DNA from 3 places in the Nocardia puris genome. Region 1 is predicted to be linked to each of the others. Evidence: riboswitches for the same ligand, from Rfam matches in the RefSeq annotation. Region 1 holds a riboswitch; each other region holds the start of a gene.
The links. Region 1 has a riboswitch for S-adenosylmethionine ahead of OHB21_RS23890 (amino acid ABC transporter permease). Riboswitches for the same ligand answer to the same signal wherever they lie in the genome.
Positions count from the first base shown of each region.

Region 2: it holds a riboswitch for S-adenosylmethionine, as region 1 does, so the genes downstream of both, OHB21_RS10045 (rhodanese-like domain-containing protein) here and OHB21_RS23890 (amino acid ABC transporter permease) in region 1, are expected to answer to the same signal.
Region 3: it holds a riboswitch for S-adenosylmethionine, as region 1 does, so the genes downstream of both, OHB21_RS02645 (bifunctional o-acetylhomoserine/o-acetylserine sulfhydrylase) here and OHB21_RS23890 (amino acid ABC transporter permease) in region 1, are expected to answer to the same signal.

Region 1 is NZ_CP107943.1:5,151,869-5,158,421, reverse strand. It holds gene OHB21_RS23900 (hypothetical protein) at 19-408, shown strand; gene OHB21_RS23895 (hypothetical protein) at 682-1,383, opposite strand; SAM riboswitch class I at 1,668-1,761, shown strand; gene OHB21_RS23890 (amino acid ABC transporter permease) at 1,911-2,960, shown strand; gene OHB21_RS23885 (amino acid ABC transporter ATP-binding protein) at 2,957-3,721, shown strand; gene OHB21_RS23880 (ABC transporter substrate-binding protein) at 3,751-4,704, shown strand; gene OHB21_RS23875 (GNAT family N-acetyltransferase) at 4,709-5,287, shown strand; gene OHB21_RS23870 (ABC transporter substrate-binding protein) at 5,284-6,553, shown strand, end outside.
Region 2 is NZ_CP107943.1:2,243,032-2,249,584, forward strand. It holds gene OHB21_RS10015 (CaiB/BaiF CoA transferase family protein) at 1-122, opposite strand, end outside; gene OHB21_RS10020 (DUF456 domain-containing protein) at 316-798, shown strand; gene OHB21_RS10025 (hypothetical protein) at 838-1,257, opposite strand; gene OHB21_RS10030 (amidohydrolase family protein) at 1,341-2,207, opposite strand; gene OHB21_RS10035 (FAD-dependent oxidoreductase) at 2,350-3,705, opposite strand; gene OHB21_RS10040 (Rv0361 family membrane protein) at 4,001-4,450, shown strand; SAM riboswitch class IV at 4,486-4,601, shown strand; gene OHB21_RS10045 (rhodanese-like domain-containing protein) at 4,617-5,033, shown strand; gene OHB21_RS10050 (O-succinylhomoserine sulfhydrylase) at 5,030-6,244, shown strand.
Region 3 is NZ_CP107943.1:591,174-597,726, reverse strand. It holds gene OHB21_RS02670 (DUF4349 domain-containing protein) at 1-724, shown strand, start outside; gene OHB21_RS02665 (DUF167 domain-containing protein) at 1,044-1,274, shown strand; gene OHB21_RS02660 (tRNA (cytidine(34)-2'-O)-methyltransferase) at 1,429-1,893, opposite strand; gene OHB21_RS02655 (DUF3017 domain-containing protein) at 2,036-2,281, shown strand; gene metX (homoserine O-acetyltransferase MetX) at 2,402-3,505, opposite strand; gene OHB21_RS02645 (bifunctional o-acetylhomoserine/o-acetylserine sulfhydrylase) at 3,577-4,905, opposite strand; SAM riboswitch class IV at 4,996-5,108, opposite strand; gene OHB21_RS02640 (NADP-dependent isocitrate dehydrogenase) at 5,451-6,553, shown strand, end outside.

The DNA of each region.
Region 1 (6,553 bases):
AGTTCGTTCAGGAGTGTCATGAATCTGCTCACGATGGCGAGGATCGCGGCCGTGCCGGTCAGCCTGTGGCTGCTCATCGCCTTGATCGCCAATCCCGAGTACCGCACCCACAACATCTTCACCGTGCCCGATTTCGGGTTCTCCCTCTACCTGCTCGCGGTGGCGGCGCTGCCCACCCGCATCGCCGCGCCCGCCCTCACCGCGGGCTTCTGCTTCGGCGCGGGCGTCATCACCGTCGCCGCCATCGACCGCTTCGACCGCGGTGACACCGCCCAAGGCGCGCTGAACCTGCTGATCGTCGCGGCCTACCTGGTGGTGGCGACCTTGCTGCTGCGCAGGCAAGCGCGCACCAGCCAAGTCGAAACCGCACGAGCCGAAGCCGCACCCGCCGGGGTACCTGCCGCCTGAGCGGGCGCTCGGCTGTGCCTCGGAATCCGGGCCGATCAGCCGGTGGCTGGGGGTCGTCGTGGCCCATTCGGTCGACGCGATCCCGCCACCACGCAAGCGAACACGCACCGGCCGGCCGGGACCACGCGAGCCGAGGCATCCGCTACCTGAGCACCTGCGACCCCATCTCGGAGTCCGACCCCATCTCGGAGCCGCCGATCGTCATCCGGCAAGGCCGGGGAAGGACCGCAACCCACGGACGACGCGGCCCCGGATCGGACTTCGCCTCAGCCCCTACGGCACCGTCGTGATGCCGACGGTGGGCAGGAAGAAGCAGGAGCGCCCGCCGTTGTCGACGGTGCCGAAGACCGCGGCCAGCACCGTGCCCTGTCCGGTGTCGACCGGGACCGCGCGGATGCCGCCGACCGGCAGCGCCGCGAGGAAGAACTCGGCGATGGCGCGCTCGGCCTGCGGGCGCAGTTCGGCGGGGATCTGCGGCGGGATCATGCCGCGGAAGATCTCCGCGATCGGGCCCATGGCGGCCACGCCGCCCCGCCCGTTGCTGACGTTGAACCACGCCACCTGCATCCCGGCGGTGTTCCCGCTCTCGGGGCCCAGGCCCACCGGGATGAACGTGAACAGGGTCTGACCGGCCTTCACGGCCGTGAGATCCAGGCCGGGCACGGCGATGTTCGTCTTCGGCCACGGGCCGGGCACGGCTCCCGCCACCGCCGGGACCAGGCCCAGCGCCGAACCGTCGGCGCAGAACGCGGCCGCCGTGGGATACAGGAACGGGTCGATGCCGAGGCCGCGCAACACCTGGACGGTGCTGTCGTAGGCGGCGAACAGATCCCCGGGTGTCGCGGCCTGGTGCCTGCCGGGTGGTTCCGGGGCCGCGGCCGGTATCGCGGCGGCGGGCGCGGCCAGCGCGGCGGTCAGGGCGACCGCTCCGGTGGCGAGGGCGGCGAAACGGGGCAGGCGGTGCAACACGGCCACGGCGGACCTCCTCATCGGCGGCACGATGAGCAGACAGACTACTCCCGCAAACGCCGGACGCAGCCGTTTTCGGCGGTGGCAAATTCTCCGGCGCGTCGTGGCGCCGGGGCGAGAGAGCCGGTCGGCGTAGGGAACAGCACCGACCGGCGCGGGTAATGATCACGCCGGCGGGCCCGCGGGACCAGGGCTGGGCTCAGCCTGATTTCTACCCTTGCCGGTGAGTTGCCGCGCTTCGCATGATGTTTCGGCCAGACCCTGCTGCGCCCGGCGCACGGGGCCGGGCACACCCATCCAGAGCGACCGAGAGACCTGGCTCACCGACGTCGCAGCAACCCCCCGGTCACCGGGTGCGGGTGCTTCCGCCGGGACCGATGGAGGACTGCATGACGCGAACCGCGAACGCCCGCAGGGCCGGCCGACAGCACGGCTGCTGTCGGCGCTGACCACAGCGACCGACCGCACCAGACCCGCCCCGCGGGTGGCGACGGATCCCACCGCCGCCGTCTGAGTTCTCCGAAGGATTTCCCATGAGTGCGCCTCCCGCACCCGAAGCCCCCCTCCACGATGATCGCGCCGACCCCGCACCGCCCGCCGCCGAGCAGGCGGCCGACGGCGACGCGCCCCATACCGGCGTCGCGACCCGCGACGCCGTCACCCGCGCCGACACCGCCCCGACGGTCGCCCGCACGCGGCATCCGTGGCGGTGGGTGATCAGTGTCATAGCGCTGATCCTGCTCGCCCAGTTCCTGCACGGCCTGGTCACCAATCCCGGCTGGGACTGGCCGACGTTCGCCGCCTACTTCACCGCCGAGTCGATCTTCGCCGCGCTGCGCGTGACGCTGGAGCTCACGCTGTGGGGCACGGTGCTCGGCTTCTTCATCGGCACCCTGCTCGCGATCGCGCGGCTGTCGAACAACCCGGTGCTGAGCACCATCGCCTGGTCCTATATCTGGGCGTTCCGCTCGATCCCGCTCATCGTGCAGTTGCTGTTCTGGTTCAATATCGCCTACCTGTATCAGACGCTCTCGCTGGGCATTCCGTTCGGACCGGCGTTCCTCACCTTCGAGGTCAACGGCGTGATCAGCGGTTTCACCGCCGCCGTGATCGGTCTGGCGCTGCATCAGGCGGCGTATTCGGCCGAGATCATCCGCGCCGGGCTCATCTCGGTGGACCCGGGACAGCTGGAAGCGTCGGCGGCGCTGGGCATTCCGCGGTGGCGCCAGTTCCGCACCATCGTGCTGCCGCAGGCGATGCGCTCGATCCTGCCCAACGCCACGAACGAGGTGATCAGCCTGTTCAAGGGCACCTCGATCGTGTCGGTGATGGCGATCGCCGAGCTGTTCTACCAGGTGCAGGTGATCTACGGCCGCAACGGCCGGGTGGTGCCGCTGCTGATGGTGGCCACGTTCTGGTACATCGTGCTCACCACGATCCTCACCGTGGCGCAGTTCTACATCGAGCGCCACTACGCGAAGGGCGCGCACCGCACGCCGCCGCCCACGCCCTTGCAGAAGTTCCGGTGGCGGCTGCGTGAACTCGCCGCCGCCGCGAACGCGCCGCGGGGAGCCACCCGATGAGCGCCGCCGTGGAAGTGCGCGGCGTGCGCAAGTCGTACGGGCGCACCGAGATCCTGCACGGCATCGATCTCACCGTGCGGTCGGGCGAAGTGGTCGCGGTGATCGGCCCGTCGGGCTCGGGCAAGTCGACCCTGCTGCGGGTGCTCAACCACCTGGAACCGGTGGACGCGGGCACCGTGCACATCGACGGCGAGCTGATCGGATATCGCCTGCGCCGCAATAACACCCTGTATCCGCTGCCGGATCGCGAAGTGCGCAAACAGCGTTCGCGCATCGGGTTCGTGTTCCAGCAGTTCAATCTGTTCCCGCATCTCACCGTGCTCGACAACGTCACCATCGCCCCGCTCACCGCGCAGCGCCGTCCGCGCGCCGAAGTGGAGCGCGAGGCGCGCACCCTGCTGGACCGGGTGGGCATCGGCGAACTCGCCGGCGCGTATCCGCGCCGGTTGTCGGGCGGACAGCAGCAACGCGTCGCGATCGCACGGGCACTCGCGTTGCGGCCCGGGGTGATCCTGTTCGACGAGCCGACCTCGGCGCTGGACCCCGAACTCGTCGGCGAGGTGCTCGACGTGATCCGCGGCCTGGCCGACGACGGCACCGCCCTGGTGATCGTCACCCACGAGATCGGTTTCGCCCGCGAGATCGCCGACACCGTGGTCTTCCTCGACGGCGGCGTGATCGTCGAACAGGGCCCGCCCGCCGAGGTGCTCGGCGACCCGAAACATCCCCGCACCCGAGCCTTTCTCTCCCGCGTCCACTGAGCTCCGCTCCCCGTACGAACAGGTCATCGATGAAGTTCACCGCCCTCGCCGGAATCGTCGCCGCGACAGCGCTGCTGCTGTCGGGTTGCACGAATCCGAGCGAAGACAGCCAGGTTTCGCCCGACGGCACCGTCGCGTTCGATCTCTCCCCCGAGCAGGCCGGGCGCGTGCGCGCCGGCAAGGTCGACGAGATCGCCGCCCAAGTGCCGCAGGCGATCCGCGATCGCGGCACCCTGATCGTCACCGGCTCCGCGGGCACCGCGCCGCCGCTGCGCTTCTACGCCACCGACGACCGCACCGTGGTCGGCTCCGAGGTCGATTTCGCCTCGCTCGTCGCCGATATCCTGGGGCTGCGCCTCGAGGTGGCGGTGGCGGACTGGTCGAACAACTTCGTGCGCGTGGACTCCGGTGAGGTGGACGCGTTCGTCTCCAACGTGACCGTCACCGAGGAGCGCAAGGAGAAGTACGACTTCGCCACCTACCGCAAGGACGACGTCGCGCTGGAGGTGCCGAACCAGAGCGATCTGGACTACCAGGACCGGACCAGCCTGGCGGGCAAGCGGATCGCCGTCGGCAGCGGCACCAATCAGGAACAGCTGCTGGTCGAGTGGGACGAGCAGAACCAGGCCGAGGGACTGCCCGCCATCGACATCGCCTACTTCGAGAAGGCCTCCGATGTGTACCTGGCGCTGGCCTCGCAGCGCATCGACGGCTACATCGGGCCCAACCCGTCGGCCGTCTATCACGTGGCCACGGCCGGGCAGACCAAGATCGTGGCCACCTTCTCCGGCGCGGGCGAAGACCTCCAGGGCGAGATCGGCGTGCTCACCAAGAAGGACAACGGCCTGATCGGCCCGGTGCACAAGGCGCTTCAGCACGCCATCGACTCCGGGCTCTACCAGCAGGTCATCGACCGGTGGGGCCTGCAGACCGAGGTCGTGGACCAGACGCGGATCAATCCGCCCGGACTGCCGAAGAAGTAGCGCGATGACACGAGGTCTGGTCACCACACGGCGATCGCACTGGGTCGCCCAGGATCATCCGCTGGCCGCGCCGCTGCTGGCGGAGCTGGCCATCGAGTACAGCACCCGCTACGAGCGCTCCCCCGGCGCGATGCACGCCTCGCTGGTGGAGTACCCGGCCGAGCGGTTCGCGCCGCCGCACGGCGGGCTGCTGGTGATCACGGTCGACTCGGAACCGGTGGCGGGCGGCGCCTTCCAGCGCTACGACCACGACACCGCCGAGCTGAAGCGGATCTGGACCGCGCGCGAACACCGCAGGCGGGGCCTCGGGCGGCACGTGCTGGACGAGCTGGAAACCGAGATCGCCCGGCGCGGCTACCGCCGGATCTACCTCACCACCGGTCCGCGCCAGCCCGAAGCGGTCGGCCTGTACCTGGCCGCGGGCTACACCGCGCTCTACGACCCGGACCTGCCCGCCGAGGAGATCGGCCCGCACCCGTTCGAAAAGCCGCTGCCGACCGCGCCCGAGTCGCGCTGCCCCCGCCCGAGTCGTCCCCTGGACGGTGAACGCGCCGTCCGCGAAACCATTGGAGTTGCACAGTGATCCGACCTCGCCACCGTCTAGTCGCGCTGGCCGCGACGTTCGCCGCGGTCACCGCGGTGGCCGCCTGCGGTAGCGACTCGTCCGCGCCGGGCGGCGGTGACGCGGGCCCGCCGCAGCCGGGCGGCACCCTGCGCTACGGACTGTCGCAGGCGCCGACCTGCTCGGACCCGGCGCAGTCGGGCACCAACCAGACCCTGTACGTGACCAGGCAGATCGTGGACTCGCTCACCGATCAGGACCCCGAGACCGGCGAGATCGTACCGTGGCTGGCGCGCAGCTGGGAGGTGTCGCCGGACGCGAAGGTGTTCACCTTCCGTCTGGCCGAGGGCGTCACATTCAGCGACGGCACCCCGGTGACGGCCGACTCGGTGCGCAACACCTTCGATTCGATCATCCGGCTGGGCGGGGCCGAAGCGCCCTTGGCCACCAGCTATCTCACCAACTACGTGGGCACCACGGCGGTGGACCCGCTCACCGCGCGAGTGGAGTTCAGCGCGCCCAACGCGCAGTTCCTCCAGGCCTCGTCCACGCCGCAGCTCGGCATCCTCGCCGACGCGACCACCGCGAAGAACGCCGAAGAACGCTGCCTCGGCGACAATATCGGCAGCGGTCCGTTCACCTACGCGGGCTGGCGCCAGGAGCAGTCGGCGACGCTGGCCAAACGCGCCGGATACGACTGGGGCTCCGACGTTTTCGCCCACGACGGCGAGGCGTACCTGGACCGGATCGAATTCACCGTCGTCCCCGAATCCGGCGTGCGCACCGGCAGTCTCACCTCGGGCCAGCTCGACGCCGTCAGCGACGCGCTGCCCCAGGACCTGCCGCTGCTGGAGGCGGCCGGCGCGAGCCTGCTGACCACCGTGAACCCGGGAGTGCCGTTCGGCCTGCAACCCAACGTGACTCGCGGCCCGCTGCGCGATCCGGCGGTGCGCCAGGCGCTGCTGCCCGCGCTCAACCGCCAGGAGCTGGTGGACACGGTGCTCGGCCCGCAGTTCAACGCGGCCACCGGCCCGCTGGCCAGCACCACGCCCGGCTACTCGGACCTCTCGGCGCGTACCGGCTACGACCCTGACAAGGCGCGCACGATCCTCGACGACGCGGGCTGGGTGCCCGGCGGTGACGGCATCCGCGAAAAGGACGGCCAGCGCCTGGAATTCGGCGTGCTCTACAGCGGGGCGTTCGCGGGCAACCAGGCGATCCTCGAACTGGTGCAGCAGCAGTTGCGCCAGGTCGGCGTCGCGCTGCGGCTGGACCTGGTCGCCGGCG
Region 2 (6,553 bases), 2.9 Mb from region 1:
ACGTCGGCCCCGAGGTCCGCGAGCAGCAGCGCCGCGTGCGGACCGGGGCCGATACCGGCCAGTTCGACAACTCGGATGCCCGCGAGCGGGCCCTGCTTGGTGGCGGTGGATGGTGTGCTCACGCCCTACCTCGGTTCGTCGTTGATCCTTGTGCACCGGCGGACGGTGCCGCGTCGCGGGCGCGTGCCCGCCGATGTTGACATTACGACAATAACGGCGCGCGGTTCCAGGGGAACTTCCGTCGTGCGCGCGGGCGCCCGGTGGGCGAGAATCCCTGCGGCGTGCCTGTGCGCGGAAACGGGAGGAATACCGGCGGTGAGTGTGTGGGGCGAGATTCTCGTCGCGGTGGCGATCTTCGTCGGGATACTCGGCATCATCGTGCCGATCCTGCCGGGGGTGATCCTGATCTTCGGCGCGATCCTGGTGTGGGCGATCGTCACGGGCGGCACCACGGCGTGGGTGGTGTTCGCGGTGAGCACGGTGTTCCTGGTGATCTCCGGCGTCATCAAATACACGTGGCCCGGCCGGAAGATGAAGGACGCGGGCGTGTCGAACCGCGCGATCTTCCTCGGCTTCGTCCTCGGAATCATCGGCTTCTTCGTGATCCCGGTGGTCGGGTTGTTCGTGGGTTTCGTACTCGGCGTCTATCTTTCGGAACTGCATCGGTTGCGCGAGAACCGGCAGGCCTGGGTGGCGACGAAACACGCGCTCAAAGGTGTGGGCTTGTCGATCCTCATCGAACTCTTCGGCGCGCTGCTGGCGACCGGCGTGTGGATCGTGGGGGCGTTCATCGCCTGACCGTGGTGAGCCCACTCCCGCGGGCTCACCACCGGGCACTCAGCGACGCTGAAGCGTGACCCCGGCCAGCGGATACGGAATGCTCGCCGGGGTGTCGGCGATGTTCACCGTCCCGATCCAGTGCCCCTGCCGCGGGTCGATATCGCGCAGGTCGAACCCGAGCGGGAACGCGAACGTCACGTACGTCTGGTCCGGGCCGATGGGCCGCTGCCTACCGGGGTGGACGCCGCCGAAGCAGGCCAGATCGGTGTTCACGCCGTTCGGGTGGACGCGCAGTTCGCAGTTCTCCAGTGGCGAACCCACGACATTGGAGGGGTGCCGGACGATGTGGTAGTTCCCGGGCGGAATGACGCCGTTGCGCGGGAATTCGGGGTCGTCGGCGGTGGCGACGGCCGGGGCGACGGAGAGGGCCGCGGCGGCCAGGGCGATGCCCAGTCCCGCGATGGAGCCGAACTTCATTGTGGGGCCTCCGGATCGAATCGTTCAGGGCGGTTCGTTCGATCCCCACCGTATACCGCACGTCGGACGATCCGGCCGCGCGCCTATTCGACCGTCGGGAACGGAATCGTGTCCGTCTGGGTGTTTTTCGGCGGTGCCTCGCGGCGCAACGGCGTCGTGGGCTCGATCGGATGCAGCGGCAGTGTCGGGGCCGGATCCTCCACGTTCCTTTCCACCGGCGGCAGCCGGTAGAAAGCGCGCGCGTTGTCCTCCAGCACCGCGTACATGTCCACGCCCACCACATCGCAGATCAGGTCCACGTCGGTGTCTTCGAACGGGCGCCCGGCCCTGGTGCCGGGCAGATCGGTGCCGAACATCAGCGCCTGCGGATTCACCGCGTGGATGCGGCGCAGCGTGTCGGCGACCTGCATCTCCACCCGGCCGAACCCCGTCGCCTTCACCCGCGCCCCGCGGTCCACCAGGTCCAGCAGGTAGGGCAGGCCGTCGGCCGACATGCCGAGGTGGTCGATCGACAGCGCGGGCAGTTTGGTGATCACCGGTTGCAGCGAGGCCAGCATCTGGCCGTCGATATACAGCTCGACGTGCCAGCCCACCAGTTCGTGCGCGCGCAGCGCCAGCACGGTCATCTGGGTGATGTCGGTGGCGGCGCGCTTGAGGTTGAACCGCATCGCCCGCACGCCGGCGCGGTCGAGGTCGGCGATCTCGTCGTCGGTGGCGTCCAGGTGCAGGTTGGTGACGCCCACCCAGCCCTCGCCGAGCTCGGCCAGCGCGGCCTTCAGATACGTCTGGTCGGTCCCCTGGAACGACCCGCTCACCACGGCGCCACCGCCGATATCGAAGCGCGACATCCGTTTTCGATAGTCGGCGATGGTGTAGGGGTCGGGCAGGTAGCCCTCGTTCTCGATCAGCGGAAACCGCGGATCGATGATGTGGACATGGGCATCGAACACGGGTACAGAATGCCTCGAGTAGGGGTTCGCGGCGCGTCGGCCGGGAACGGTTTGCCGGTCGGGCCGCCCCGACGGGCGCGGACGGCGGTGCGGTGGCCGAAAGCAAAGGGTCGCGGCGGGTGCACCCGCCGCGACCGTGCGCTCACACCTTGTGCGGTTCGCTGGCGCGCAGCATGTCCTCGCGCTCCACGACCTTCACCCGCTCGCGGCCCTCGGGCTCGCCCAGCGAGCGCTCGTGCGCGTCCAGGCGGTACCAGCCGGCCCACGTGGTGAACGGGATGCCCTTGCCCTCGAGGAAGTCCACCACGGCCTGCGGATCGGGCTCCGGCGCCGGGGTGAAGTTCGCGGCGTCGTCGAGCAGGCAGGCGATGGTCTCGTTGGCGTCGCCCTTGGTGTGGCCGATCAGGCCCACCGGGCCGCGCTTGATCCAGCCGGTCACGTAGGTGGCGGGCAGGTAGCGGGCGGCGCCGTCGGCGTTCTCGTCGGCGATGACGCGGCCTGCCTCGTTCGGCACGGTGCCCGCCTGGTCGTCGAACGGCAGGCTGCTGATGTTCTGCGACAGGTAGCCGACCGCGCGGTAGACGGCCTGCACGTCCCAGTCCCGGTAGGTGCCGGTGCCCTTGACGTTGCCGGTGCCGTCGAGCTGGGTGCGCTCGGTGCGCAGGCCGATCACCTTGCCGTTCTCGTCGCCCAGCACCTCGGCGGGCGATTCGAAGAAGTGCAGGAACAGCTTGTGCGGGCGGTCGCCCTGGTCGCGGATGGCCCACTGCTCGAGGGTGTTGGCCACCATGTCGACCTGCTTGGAGTGCCTGCGCGCGGCCTCGGAGCCCTCGTCGTAGTCGATGTCCTCGGGATCGACGATGACCTCGATGGTGGGCGAGTGGTCCAGCTCGCGCAGCTCCAGCGGGGTGAACTTGGCCTGCGCCGGGCCGCGGCGGCCGAACACGTGCACCTCGACGGCCTTGTTCTGCTTGAGGCCCTCGTAGACGTTCGGCGGGATCTCGGTCGGCAGCAGTTCGTCACCGGTCTTGGCCAGCACGCGGGCGATGTCGAGGGCGACGTTGCCGACGCCCAGCACCGCGACCTTCTCGGCGTCCAGCGGCCAGGTGCGCGGCACGTCGGGGTGCCCGTCGTACCAGGAGACGAAGTCGGCGGCGCCGTAGGAGCCGTCCAGGTCGATGCCGGGGATCGGCAGCGCGCGGTCGGCGTTGGCGCCGGTGGAGAAGATCACCGCGTCGTAGAAGCGGCGCAGGTCGTCGAGGGTGATGTCGGTGCCGTAGTCGATATTGCCGAGCAGGCGCACCTGCTCCTTGTCGAGCACCTTGTGCAGGGCGGTGATGATGCCCTTGATGCGCGGGTGGTCGGGGGCGACGCCGTAGCGGATCAGCCCGAACGGCGCGGGCATGCGCTCGTACAGGTCGATCGACACGTCGGCGTCGGACTTCATCAACGCGTCGGCGGCGTAGATACCGGCCGGTCCCGCACCCACGATCGCGATGCGGAGCGGTCGGGGCCCCGCGGTGGGCGCGTCAGACCCGGAGGCGGCAGCCTGCGTCACCACGGAGGGTTCGCGAACACCGCCATTGGACACTGCACTCTGTTCGGTCATCTCTTACGCGCACCCTTATGGTCGAAACGTCAACGTCGGCGGTCTTAGCTTAGGCTAAGTTCATCGAGCGCCGTGGGTACGCCCCCCAACGCCCACCGCGACGGCTGTGGTTGTGGCGATTCTATCCGTGCCACTGTGCACTACCCGCGCCGGTGCGTCGAACACGGTCGGGGATCATCGATCCATGACCGAGCAGCAGCCGCCCGACGAAGGTGAATCAATTCCGATCGACCAGACCGATCGGCGCTCGTTGGCGCCGTTCGTGGCCGCCGCCGTGGTGGCGGGAATCGTCCTGGTGGCGATCGTGCTCGGCGGCGTGCTCGCGCCCGCTGAGAAAAATGTCACAGAGGCCGACCGGGTCTCCGCGGCCGTGCGCAACTTCGTCGAGGGGACCAACAGCAGCGACCTGGTGCCGCCGCCCGGCACCGGCTGCGCCGACTTCGACCCCGAACGGTCCCCGCTGGCCGGACAAGAGGGTTCGGGCAAGACGATTCAGGTGAAGAACATCGCCGCGCCCGCCATCGACGGCGAGAAGGCGACCGTGTCCGTCACCACCGACGTCGAGGGCGCCGAGCGCACCGCCACCTGGAACCTGATCCGCGCCGACGGTAAATGGCTGGTCTGCACTGTTTGACAGGGTGCGGGCCCGCGGTGCAATCTCGTCGCTGAGGTCATGAGAACCAGCGTCAAGCCCCGGCTGGCTGGTCGGCAACCCTCCTCCGCGGTGGGGTGCTCCGGGTGACGACCTGGCCGCGCGCCGAACCCGGGCGCGGCAAGTGCGGATTCCACAGGAGGTCCACATGAGTTATGCCGGTGACATCACCCCGCGGCAGGCGTGGGAAGTGTTGCGCGACAACCCCGCCGCCGTCCTGGTCGACGTGCGTACCGACGCCGAATGGCGTTTCGTCGGCGTGCCCGACGTCAGTTCGCTCGACCGCCGCACGGTCCTGATCGAGTGGGTCGACAGCACGGGCGCCCGCAACCCGCGCTTCGCCGACCAGCTGAAGCAGGAACTGGCCGACCGGGCCGAGGACGCACCCGTGCTGTTCATCTGTCGCTCCGGCCAGCGTTCCGCGCACGCGGCGCGCGTGGCCACCGAACTCGGCATCGGGCCTTCTTACAACGTGTCCGAGGGTTTCGAGGGCGGTCTGGACGCGTCCGGGCACCGCGGTTCGACCGGGTGGCGCGCCGAGGGCCTCCCGTGGAGCCAGTCGTGATCACCGGTGGCGCCTTCGACAAACCGCTGCCCGAGGGCGTCGGTCCCGCCACGCTCGGCGTGCGCGGCGGCCTGCGCCGCTCCGGTTTCGAGGAGACCGCCGAGGCGCTGTATCTGACCTCCGGATTCGTCTACGAGAGCGCCGAGGCCGCCGAGGCCGCGTTCACCGGCGAGGTGGAGCACTTCGTCTACTCCCGCTACGGCAACCCGACGGTCGCCATGTTCGAGGAGCGCATCCGCCTGATCGACGGGGCCGAGGCCGCGTTCGCCACGGCCAGCGGCATGTCGGCGGTGTTCACCGCGCTCGGCGCGCTGCTCGGCGCCGGCGACCGGCTGGTGGCGGCGCGCAGCCTGTTCGGTTCGTGCTTCGTGGTGTGCAACGAGATCCTGCCGCGCTGGGGGGTGGAGACCGTCTTCGTCGACGGTGAGGATCTGGACCAGTGGGAGGCGGCGCTGTCGAAGCCCACCGCCGCGGTGTTCTTCGAGACGCCGGCCAACCCGATGCAGACCCTGGTCGACGTGCGCAAGGTGACCGAGCTCGCGCACGCGGCGGGCGCGAAGGTGGTGCTGGACAACGTCTTCGCGACCCCGCTGCTGCAAAAGGGCTTCGAGCTCGGCGCCGACGTGGTGGTCTACTCGGGCACCAAGCACATCGACGGGCAGGGCCGCGTGCTGGGCGGCGCCATCCTCGGCACGCAGGACTACATCGACGGACCCGTGAAAACCCTGATGCGCCATACGGGTCCGGCGCTGAGCCCTTTCAACGCCTGGACCCTGCTCAAGGGGCTCGAGACCATGCCGCTGCGGGTGCGCTACTCCACCGAGTCCGCGCTGCGCGTCGCGCGCTTCCTCGAGGAGAACAAGGGCGTGCGCTGGGTGAAATACCCCTTCCTGGAATCACATCCGCAGTACGATCTGGCCCGCGGCCAGATGTCGGGCGGCGGCACCGTGGTCACCTTCGAACTCGACGCCCCCGAGGGCGAAGGGAAGAAGCGCGCCTTCGAGGTGCTCAACCGTTTGCGCATCATCGACATCTCCAACAACCTCGGCGACGCGAAATCCCTCATCACCCACCCCGCCACCACCACCCACCGCGCCATGGGTCCGGAGGGTCGCGCCACCATCGGATTGACCGATGGTGTGGTGCGGATTTCGGTGGGGTTGGAGGATACCGAGGACCTGCTCGCGGATCTGGAACAGGCGCTGGGGTAGGAACGATTCCCGCGCGGCTCGCTGGTCTCGCGGGCCGCGCGTGATTCGTTCGAGCGCGGAAACCGGCTTCGAGGTCACGGGCTACCGTGAATTGTCACGTCTTCCCACAGTGCGAACTCGGCCTCCTGGGATGGCGTCCCATCCCAGGGGTTGGTCTGGAAGTTGCCGTCCCGGACCTCTCGGACCCAGGACCCGGGAAGATCTTGGCGGAAGTTGGCGACCAAGAGAACGACGGTGCGCTGCCCGTGCATGCGGATATCGCGTTCGCGGTTCGAGGTTGCTCTGCTGTCAACAGCAATATGCGGATGC
Region 3 (6,553 bases), 3.5 Mb from region 1:
CACCGTGCGCGTGCCCGCCGACAAGACCGACGAGTTCCTCGACGGGCTCGGCGGCCTCGGCACGCTCACCAGCGTGACCGTCAACCGCGACGACGTCACCATGCAGTGGGAAGATCTGGACGCCAGGATCGCCGCGCTGCGCGCCTCGGTGGACCGCTTGCGCGCCCTCATCGAAACCGCCGCCGACACCGCCGATCTCCTCGCCGCCGAGGAGGCGCTGTCGGATCGGCAGGGTGAACTCGACAGTCTCGTCGCGCAGAAGCGCCGCCTCGACGACCAGGTCGCGCTGTCCACCCTCACGATTCAGATCACCACCGACGCCGAGACCTCCTCCGACGATCCGAGCAACTTCTTCGAAGGCCTCGCCGCGGGCTGGAACTCGTTCGTGGACTGGGGCAAGGACGCGATCGTGTTCGTGGGCAAGGCGATTCCGTGGGTCGGTTTCCTCGCGGTCCTCGGCGCGATCGGGTACGCCCTCGTCCGCGTGATCCGCCGCAAGTCGCGGTCGTCGCGTGGTGCTCATGCGCAGGGTGCGGGCGCCCCGGCCTCCGCGCCCACCGAAACCGGTGCCCCTGCCGGATCAGGCACGGCGACGCCTACCGGGTCGGGGACCGCGCCTGCCGAGTCCGGCACCGCCCCCGCCGAATCCGGCACTGCCGCAGGTGATGCGGCGGGTTCCGGCGCGGACCAGGAGAACGGCGAGAACCGCACCGAAAAGTCTTGACGTGCCGAAGACGCCCCACCGGCACCGACGTGCCGACGCCGAAATCGCCACCATGCCGGTCGAATCCGGCAGCCGCACGGTCTGGCATGCCGCGGACGCGCACCACGCCAACGGCGGCGCCGACGCGGGCACACGGCGGTTCAGGCCGCTGCCCCGCCGGCCCGCCGACGCCGGCTTCGAGAAGGCGCCTCACCTGCCGGAGCACCGACCGCAACGGCGGCGACCGCACCGAAATGCGGACGCGCTGAATCACGGGCGCGCTGAATCACGGGCGCACCCGCCGATTCCCCCTGTGCGAGCACGAATCAAGGAGCCCCTGGTGCCGACCGTAGTGCGGGTGACGATCAAGCCGAACAGTCGCAAGGGTCCGCTGATCGAGACGCAACCCGACGGCACCCTCCAGCTCTATGTTCGCGCCCCGGCCGTGGAGGGCAAGGCCAACAAGGCCGCCATCGAACTCCTCGCCGAGCACTTCGGCGTGCCCAAGTCGTCCATCCGGCTCGCGGCGGGCGCCACCTCCCGCTTCAAACGTTTCGAGATCGCCGACTGACGGGCCCCCGGCGGGGCCGCCACAACCCGCGCGACGATGTCGAGTCCGGCTTTCGCGGAAGCCCTTGACGCGCGGCACCGGACCGGGCGGTAGAAGCCAGGCACCGTGCAGCGCACGAGGAGCACGCGTCGGGGCGACGGAGATCGTCCGCCGTTCACACCGCGCCGGGGAACCCGAACTGCCGCCACGCCTCGTACACGGCGACCGATGCGGCATTGGCCAGATTCATGGACCGCCGCCCCGGCAGCATCGGGATGCGCACTTCGTCGGTGATGTGCGGGTCGGCGAGCACGTGATCGGGCAGGCCGGAGGGCTCGGCGCCGAACAGCAGCACGTCACCGCGCCGGTAGGCGATATCGGTGTAGCGGGTCGTGGCCTTGGTGGTGAAGGCGAACACGCGGTCGGGGCGCAGCGCCGCCCACGCGGCCTCGAGGTCCTTGTGCACGGTGACCGAGGCCAGGTCGTGGTAGTCCAGGCCCGCGCGGCGCAGCTTCGACTCCGAGAGGTCGAACCCCAGCGGCTCCACCAGGTGCAACTCGCACCCGGTGCCCGCGGCCAGCCGGATCGCGTTACCGGTGTTGCCCGGGATGCACGGCTCGTGGAACATCAGCTTCAGCACAGCACATCAGCTTGTCATGCGGGGCGGGACGGGTCTCGGGTGGGCGTCTGCGAGAATCGGTGCCGTGACCGATCTCGACGCGCCGGCCGGGCGCAACACGGGCGGCGGACGGGCCGCGCACTTCCTGCGCTGTCACCTGCCGATGGTCGTGGTCTCGCTCGTCATCGTGGTCGCGATCGTCTTCGTCGCCTCCGACCGCTGGCGGCGCGGCGCGCTGTTCTTCGGCGGCGCGGCCCTGCTCGCCGCGGCCTTCCGGCTCTGCCTGCCGACCGTGCGGGTGGGCCTGCTCGCGGTGCGCAGCAAGCCCTTCGACGTGGCGGCTCTGAGCCTGCTCGGCTCTTCGATCGTCTTCCTCGCGGCGACGATCAACACTCTCGGCGTCGGCTGAATCCGGGCGTCAGCGCCCACGCCAGGTATCGCCACCCACCATCGGCGGGTACGTCGGTCTCGGGAAACCATCGTGCGCCGAACGGAACTCGCGCGACGAGCTGACGAAAACGTCCGGCGCTCAGCGGTTCTCGCGCGCCAGCCGCATGGTCTCGGTGAGCAGCTTCGACACGGCGGCGGCCTCGGTGAGGAATCCGTCGTGGCCGTCGCGGGAGTGCACCACCTCGAGGCCGGCGCAGCCGGGGAGCAGATCGGCCAGCTCCTGCTGGGTGTGCAGCGGGTAGAGGCGGTCGGAGTCGACACCGCCCACCACGCACGGCACGGGGGTGCCGGCGAGCGCGGTCTCGATACCGCCGCGCCCGCGCCCCACGTCGTGGCGGTTCATGGCCTCACTCAGCAACACGTAGGTGGCGGGATCGAAACGCCTGCACAGCTTTTCGGCCTGGTACTCCAGGTAGCTCTGCACCGCGTACCGGCCGCCCGCCAGGGGATCCTCCCCCTCCTGCGCCTGGTTGGCGAAGCGGTGGTCGAGCTCGCCCTCGGTGCGGTAGGTGAGGTGCGCGATGCGCCGCGCGATGCCCATACCGGTCGTCGGCGCGCGATCGGTGTGGTGGTAGTCGCCGCCCTGCCAGTCCGGATCGGCCTTGATGGCGGCGATCTGGGTGGTCTGGGTGCCGATCTGGTCGGCCGTGGCGCGCGCGCCGACGGCCAGCACCAGCGCGGCGGCCACGCGCTCGGGCGCGCCGATCATCCACTCCAGCACCCGCATCCCGCCCATCGAGCCGCCGACCACCGCGGCCAGCCGCTCGACGCCCAGCCGGTCCATGAGCGCCGCCTCGGCACGCACCTGATCGCGGATGGAGATGGACGGGAAACGCGAACCCCACGGAGTGCCGTCGGGCGCGAGCGAAGACGGGCCGGTGCTGCCCTTGCAGCCGCCCAGGACGTTCGCCGCGATGACGCACCACTCGCCGGTGTCCATGGGCGCGCCCGGCCCGACCATGCCGTCCCACCAGCCGGGCTGCTGGTGGACACCGCCGGGCGGGCCGACCACGTGCGAGTCACCGGTCAGGGCGTGCTCGACGAGCACCACGTTGTCCAGCGTGGGCGACAGCTCGCCCCACCGCTGCACCGCGAGATGCACATCGGGGATGACCGCGCCGCTCTCCAGCCGCACGTCCCCGATCTCGACGAGACCCAGCCTGCCGTCGGGCGGCGGCAGCAGTTCCGCACCCGAAGGCGCGGAACCGTCCGCCGGCCGCGACGGCCGGGCGTAGCCCTGATCGGTGCTCACGGTCACGTCGTGGCCGCTTCGAAACCGGCTCGCAGGTCGGCCAGGATGTCGTCGATCCCCTCGATGCCCACGGCCAGGCGCACCAGGCCGGGCGTGACGCCCGTGGTGACCTGCTCCTCGGGCGTGAGCTGGGAATGCGTGGTCGACGCCGGGTGGATCACCAGCGAGCGCACGTCGCCGATATTGGCGACGTGGCTGTGCAGGGTGAGCGCGTTGACGAACTTCTTGCCCGCGTCCACGCCGCCGCGCAGCTCGAACGACACGATCGAACCGACACCCTTGGGCGCCAGCTGCTGCCCGCGCTCGTACCACGGCGAGGACGGCAGGCCCGCGTAGTGGACCTTCTCCACGGCGGGGTGCTCGCTGAGGAACTCGGCCACGGCCTTGGCGTTCTGCACGTGGCGCTCGATGCGCAGGCTCAGCGTCTCGATGCCCTGGCTGATCAGGAAGGCGTTGAACGGCGACACGGCCGAACCCAGATCGCGCAGCAGCTGCACCCGCGCCTTGAGCGCGAACGCCGGCGCGCCGAGGTCGGCGAACACCACACCGTGGTAGCTGGGGTCGGCGGTGGTGAAGCCGGGGAAGCGGGCGTCGCCCTGCTCGTCGGTGACCGTCCAGTCGAAGGTGCCGCCGTCCACGATCACGCCCGCGATGGCCGTGCCGTGCCCGCCGAGGTACTTGGTGGCCGAGTGGACCACGATGTCGGCGCCGTGCTTCAGCGGCTGGATCAGGTACGGGGTGGCGGCGGTGTTGTCCACGATGAGCGGGATGCCCGCGGCGTGCGCGACACCGGCGATGCCGGGAATGTCGAGGACCGAGCTGCTCGGGTTGGCGACCGTCTCGCCGAAGAAGGCCTTGGTGTTCGGCCGGATCGCGGCCTTCCACTGCTCCAGATCATCGGGATCCTCGACGAAGGACACCTCGATGCCGAGCTTGGGCAGCGAGTAGTGGAAGAGGTTGTAGGTGCCGCCGTAGAGGTGCGGGCTGGAGACGATGTGGTCGCCCGAGTTCGCCAGGTTCAGGATGGCGAAGGTCTCCGCGGCCTGGCCGGAGGCCAGCAGCAGCGCCGCGACGCCGCCCTCGAGCGCGTTGATGCGCTGCTCCACCACGTCCTGGGTGGGGTTGACGATGCGGGTGTAGATGTTGCCCGGTTCGGCCAGGCCGAACAGCGCCGCCGCGTGATCGGTGTCGCGGAAGGTGTAGGACGTCGTCTGGTAGATCGGCAGCGCCCTGGCGTTGGTGGCGGCGTCGGGGGCCTGGCCCGCATGGATCTGCTTGGTCTCGAAGGACCACTGGGCAGGGTCGAACTCGGCCGATGCGTTGTCGGTCATGGTGTTGGTCTCCACGGAGTTTCGCCGGAATTCAAGGGAATCGAGGATGCGGTCTATCGACTACAGCAACACATTTCCGGGAACCTCCTGCTGGTGCGCTTGCCACCCGGCCGTCGGGTGGCCAGGTCCTCACCCGGAGCACCCCACCGCAGCTGGAGGGTTGCCGGCCAACGAGCCGGGGCTTGGCGTTGGCACTCATGACCTGACCGACATGTTAGCTGGCGCCCGCCGTCGGCCGAAATCCCTCCCCGGAGAGGCCGCGCACCGGCCGCACCCGCGACGCGCAGGTCGCGGCCGGATGTCATGATGGTGAAAGTGGTGCGGATCACAGGTGATCCGCGGGTCGGAGGTTCGTCACAGTCCGCACAACGGGCCCTCCCCGAGCGGTGAGGACTCCGACAGCAGTACGCTTGTCTTGTTTGCACCACGCGTCCCGCAAACACCGCGGGGCATATACGTTGTCTGTTGAACAGCTGGGGTCCGCTCACAAGCGTGTTCGCCTGGCCGTGCAATGAGGGCACCATCCTAGGAGGACACGAAGATCCATGTCCAAGATCAAGGTTGAAGGCACCGTCGTAGAACTCGACGGCGACGAGATGACCCGGATCATCTGGCAGTTCATCAAGGACAAGCTGATCCACCCGTACCTCGACGTGAACCTCGAGTACTACGACCTGGGGATCGAGTACCGGGACAAGACAGACGACCAGGTCACCATCGATGCGGCCGAGGCCATCAAGCGCCACGGCGTGGGCGTCAAGTGCGCCACCATCACCCCGGACGAGGCCAGGGTCGAGGAATTCGGCCTCAAGAAGATGTGGCGCTCGCCCAACGGCACCATCCGCAACATTCTCGGCGGGACCATCTTCCGCGCGCCGATCATCATCTCGAACGTGCCGCGCCTGGTGCCCGGATGGACCAAGCCGATCATCATCGGTCGTCACGCCTTCGGCGACCAGTACCGCGCCACCGACTTCAAGGTGTTCCAGGCCGGCACGGTCACGCTGACCTTCACCCCCGAGGACGGCAGCGAGCCGATCGTGCACGAGGTCGTGAAGATGCCCGAGGACGGCGGCGTCGTCATGGGCATGTACAACTTCAAGAAGTCGATCGTGGACTTCGCGCGGGCGTCGTTCAACTACGGCCTGCAGCAGAACTACCCGGTCTACATGTCGACCAAGAACACCATCCTGAAGGCCTACGACGGCATGTTCAAGGACACCTTCCAGGAGATCTTCGACGCCGAGTTCAAGACCCAGTTCGACGCCGCGGGCCTGACCTACGAGCACCGCCTCATCGACGACATGGTCGCCTCCTCCATGAAGTGGGAGGGCGGCTACGTGTGGGCCTGCAAGAACTACGACGGCGACGTGCAGTCGGACACGGTCGCGCAGGGCTTCGGCTCGCTGGGCCTGATGACCTCGGTGCTGCTCACCCCGGACGGCAAGACCTGTGAGGCGGAGGCCGCGCACGGCACCGTCACCCGGCACTACCGCCAGCACCAGCAGGGCAAGCCCACCTCGACCAACCCGATCGCGTCGATCTTCGCCTGGACCCGCGGTCTCGAGCACCGCGGCAAGCTGGACAACACCCCCGAGGTGATCGGCTTCGCGCAGACGCTCGAGGACGTTGTCATCAAGACCGTCGA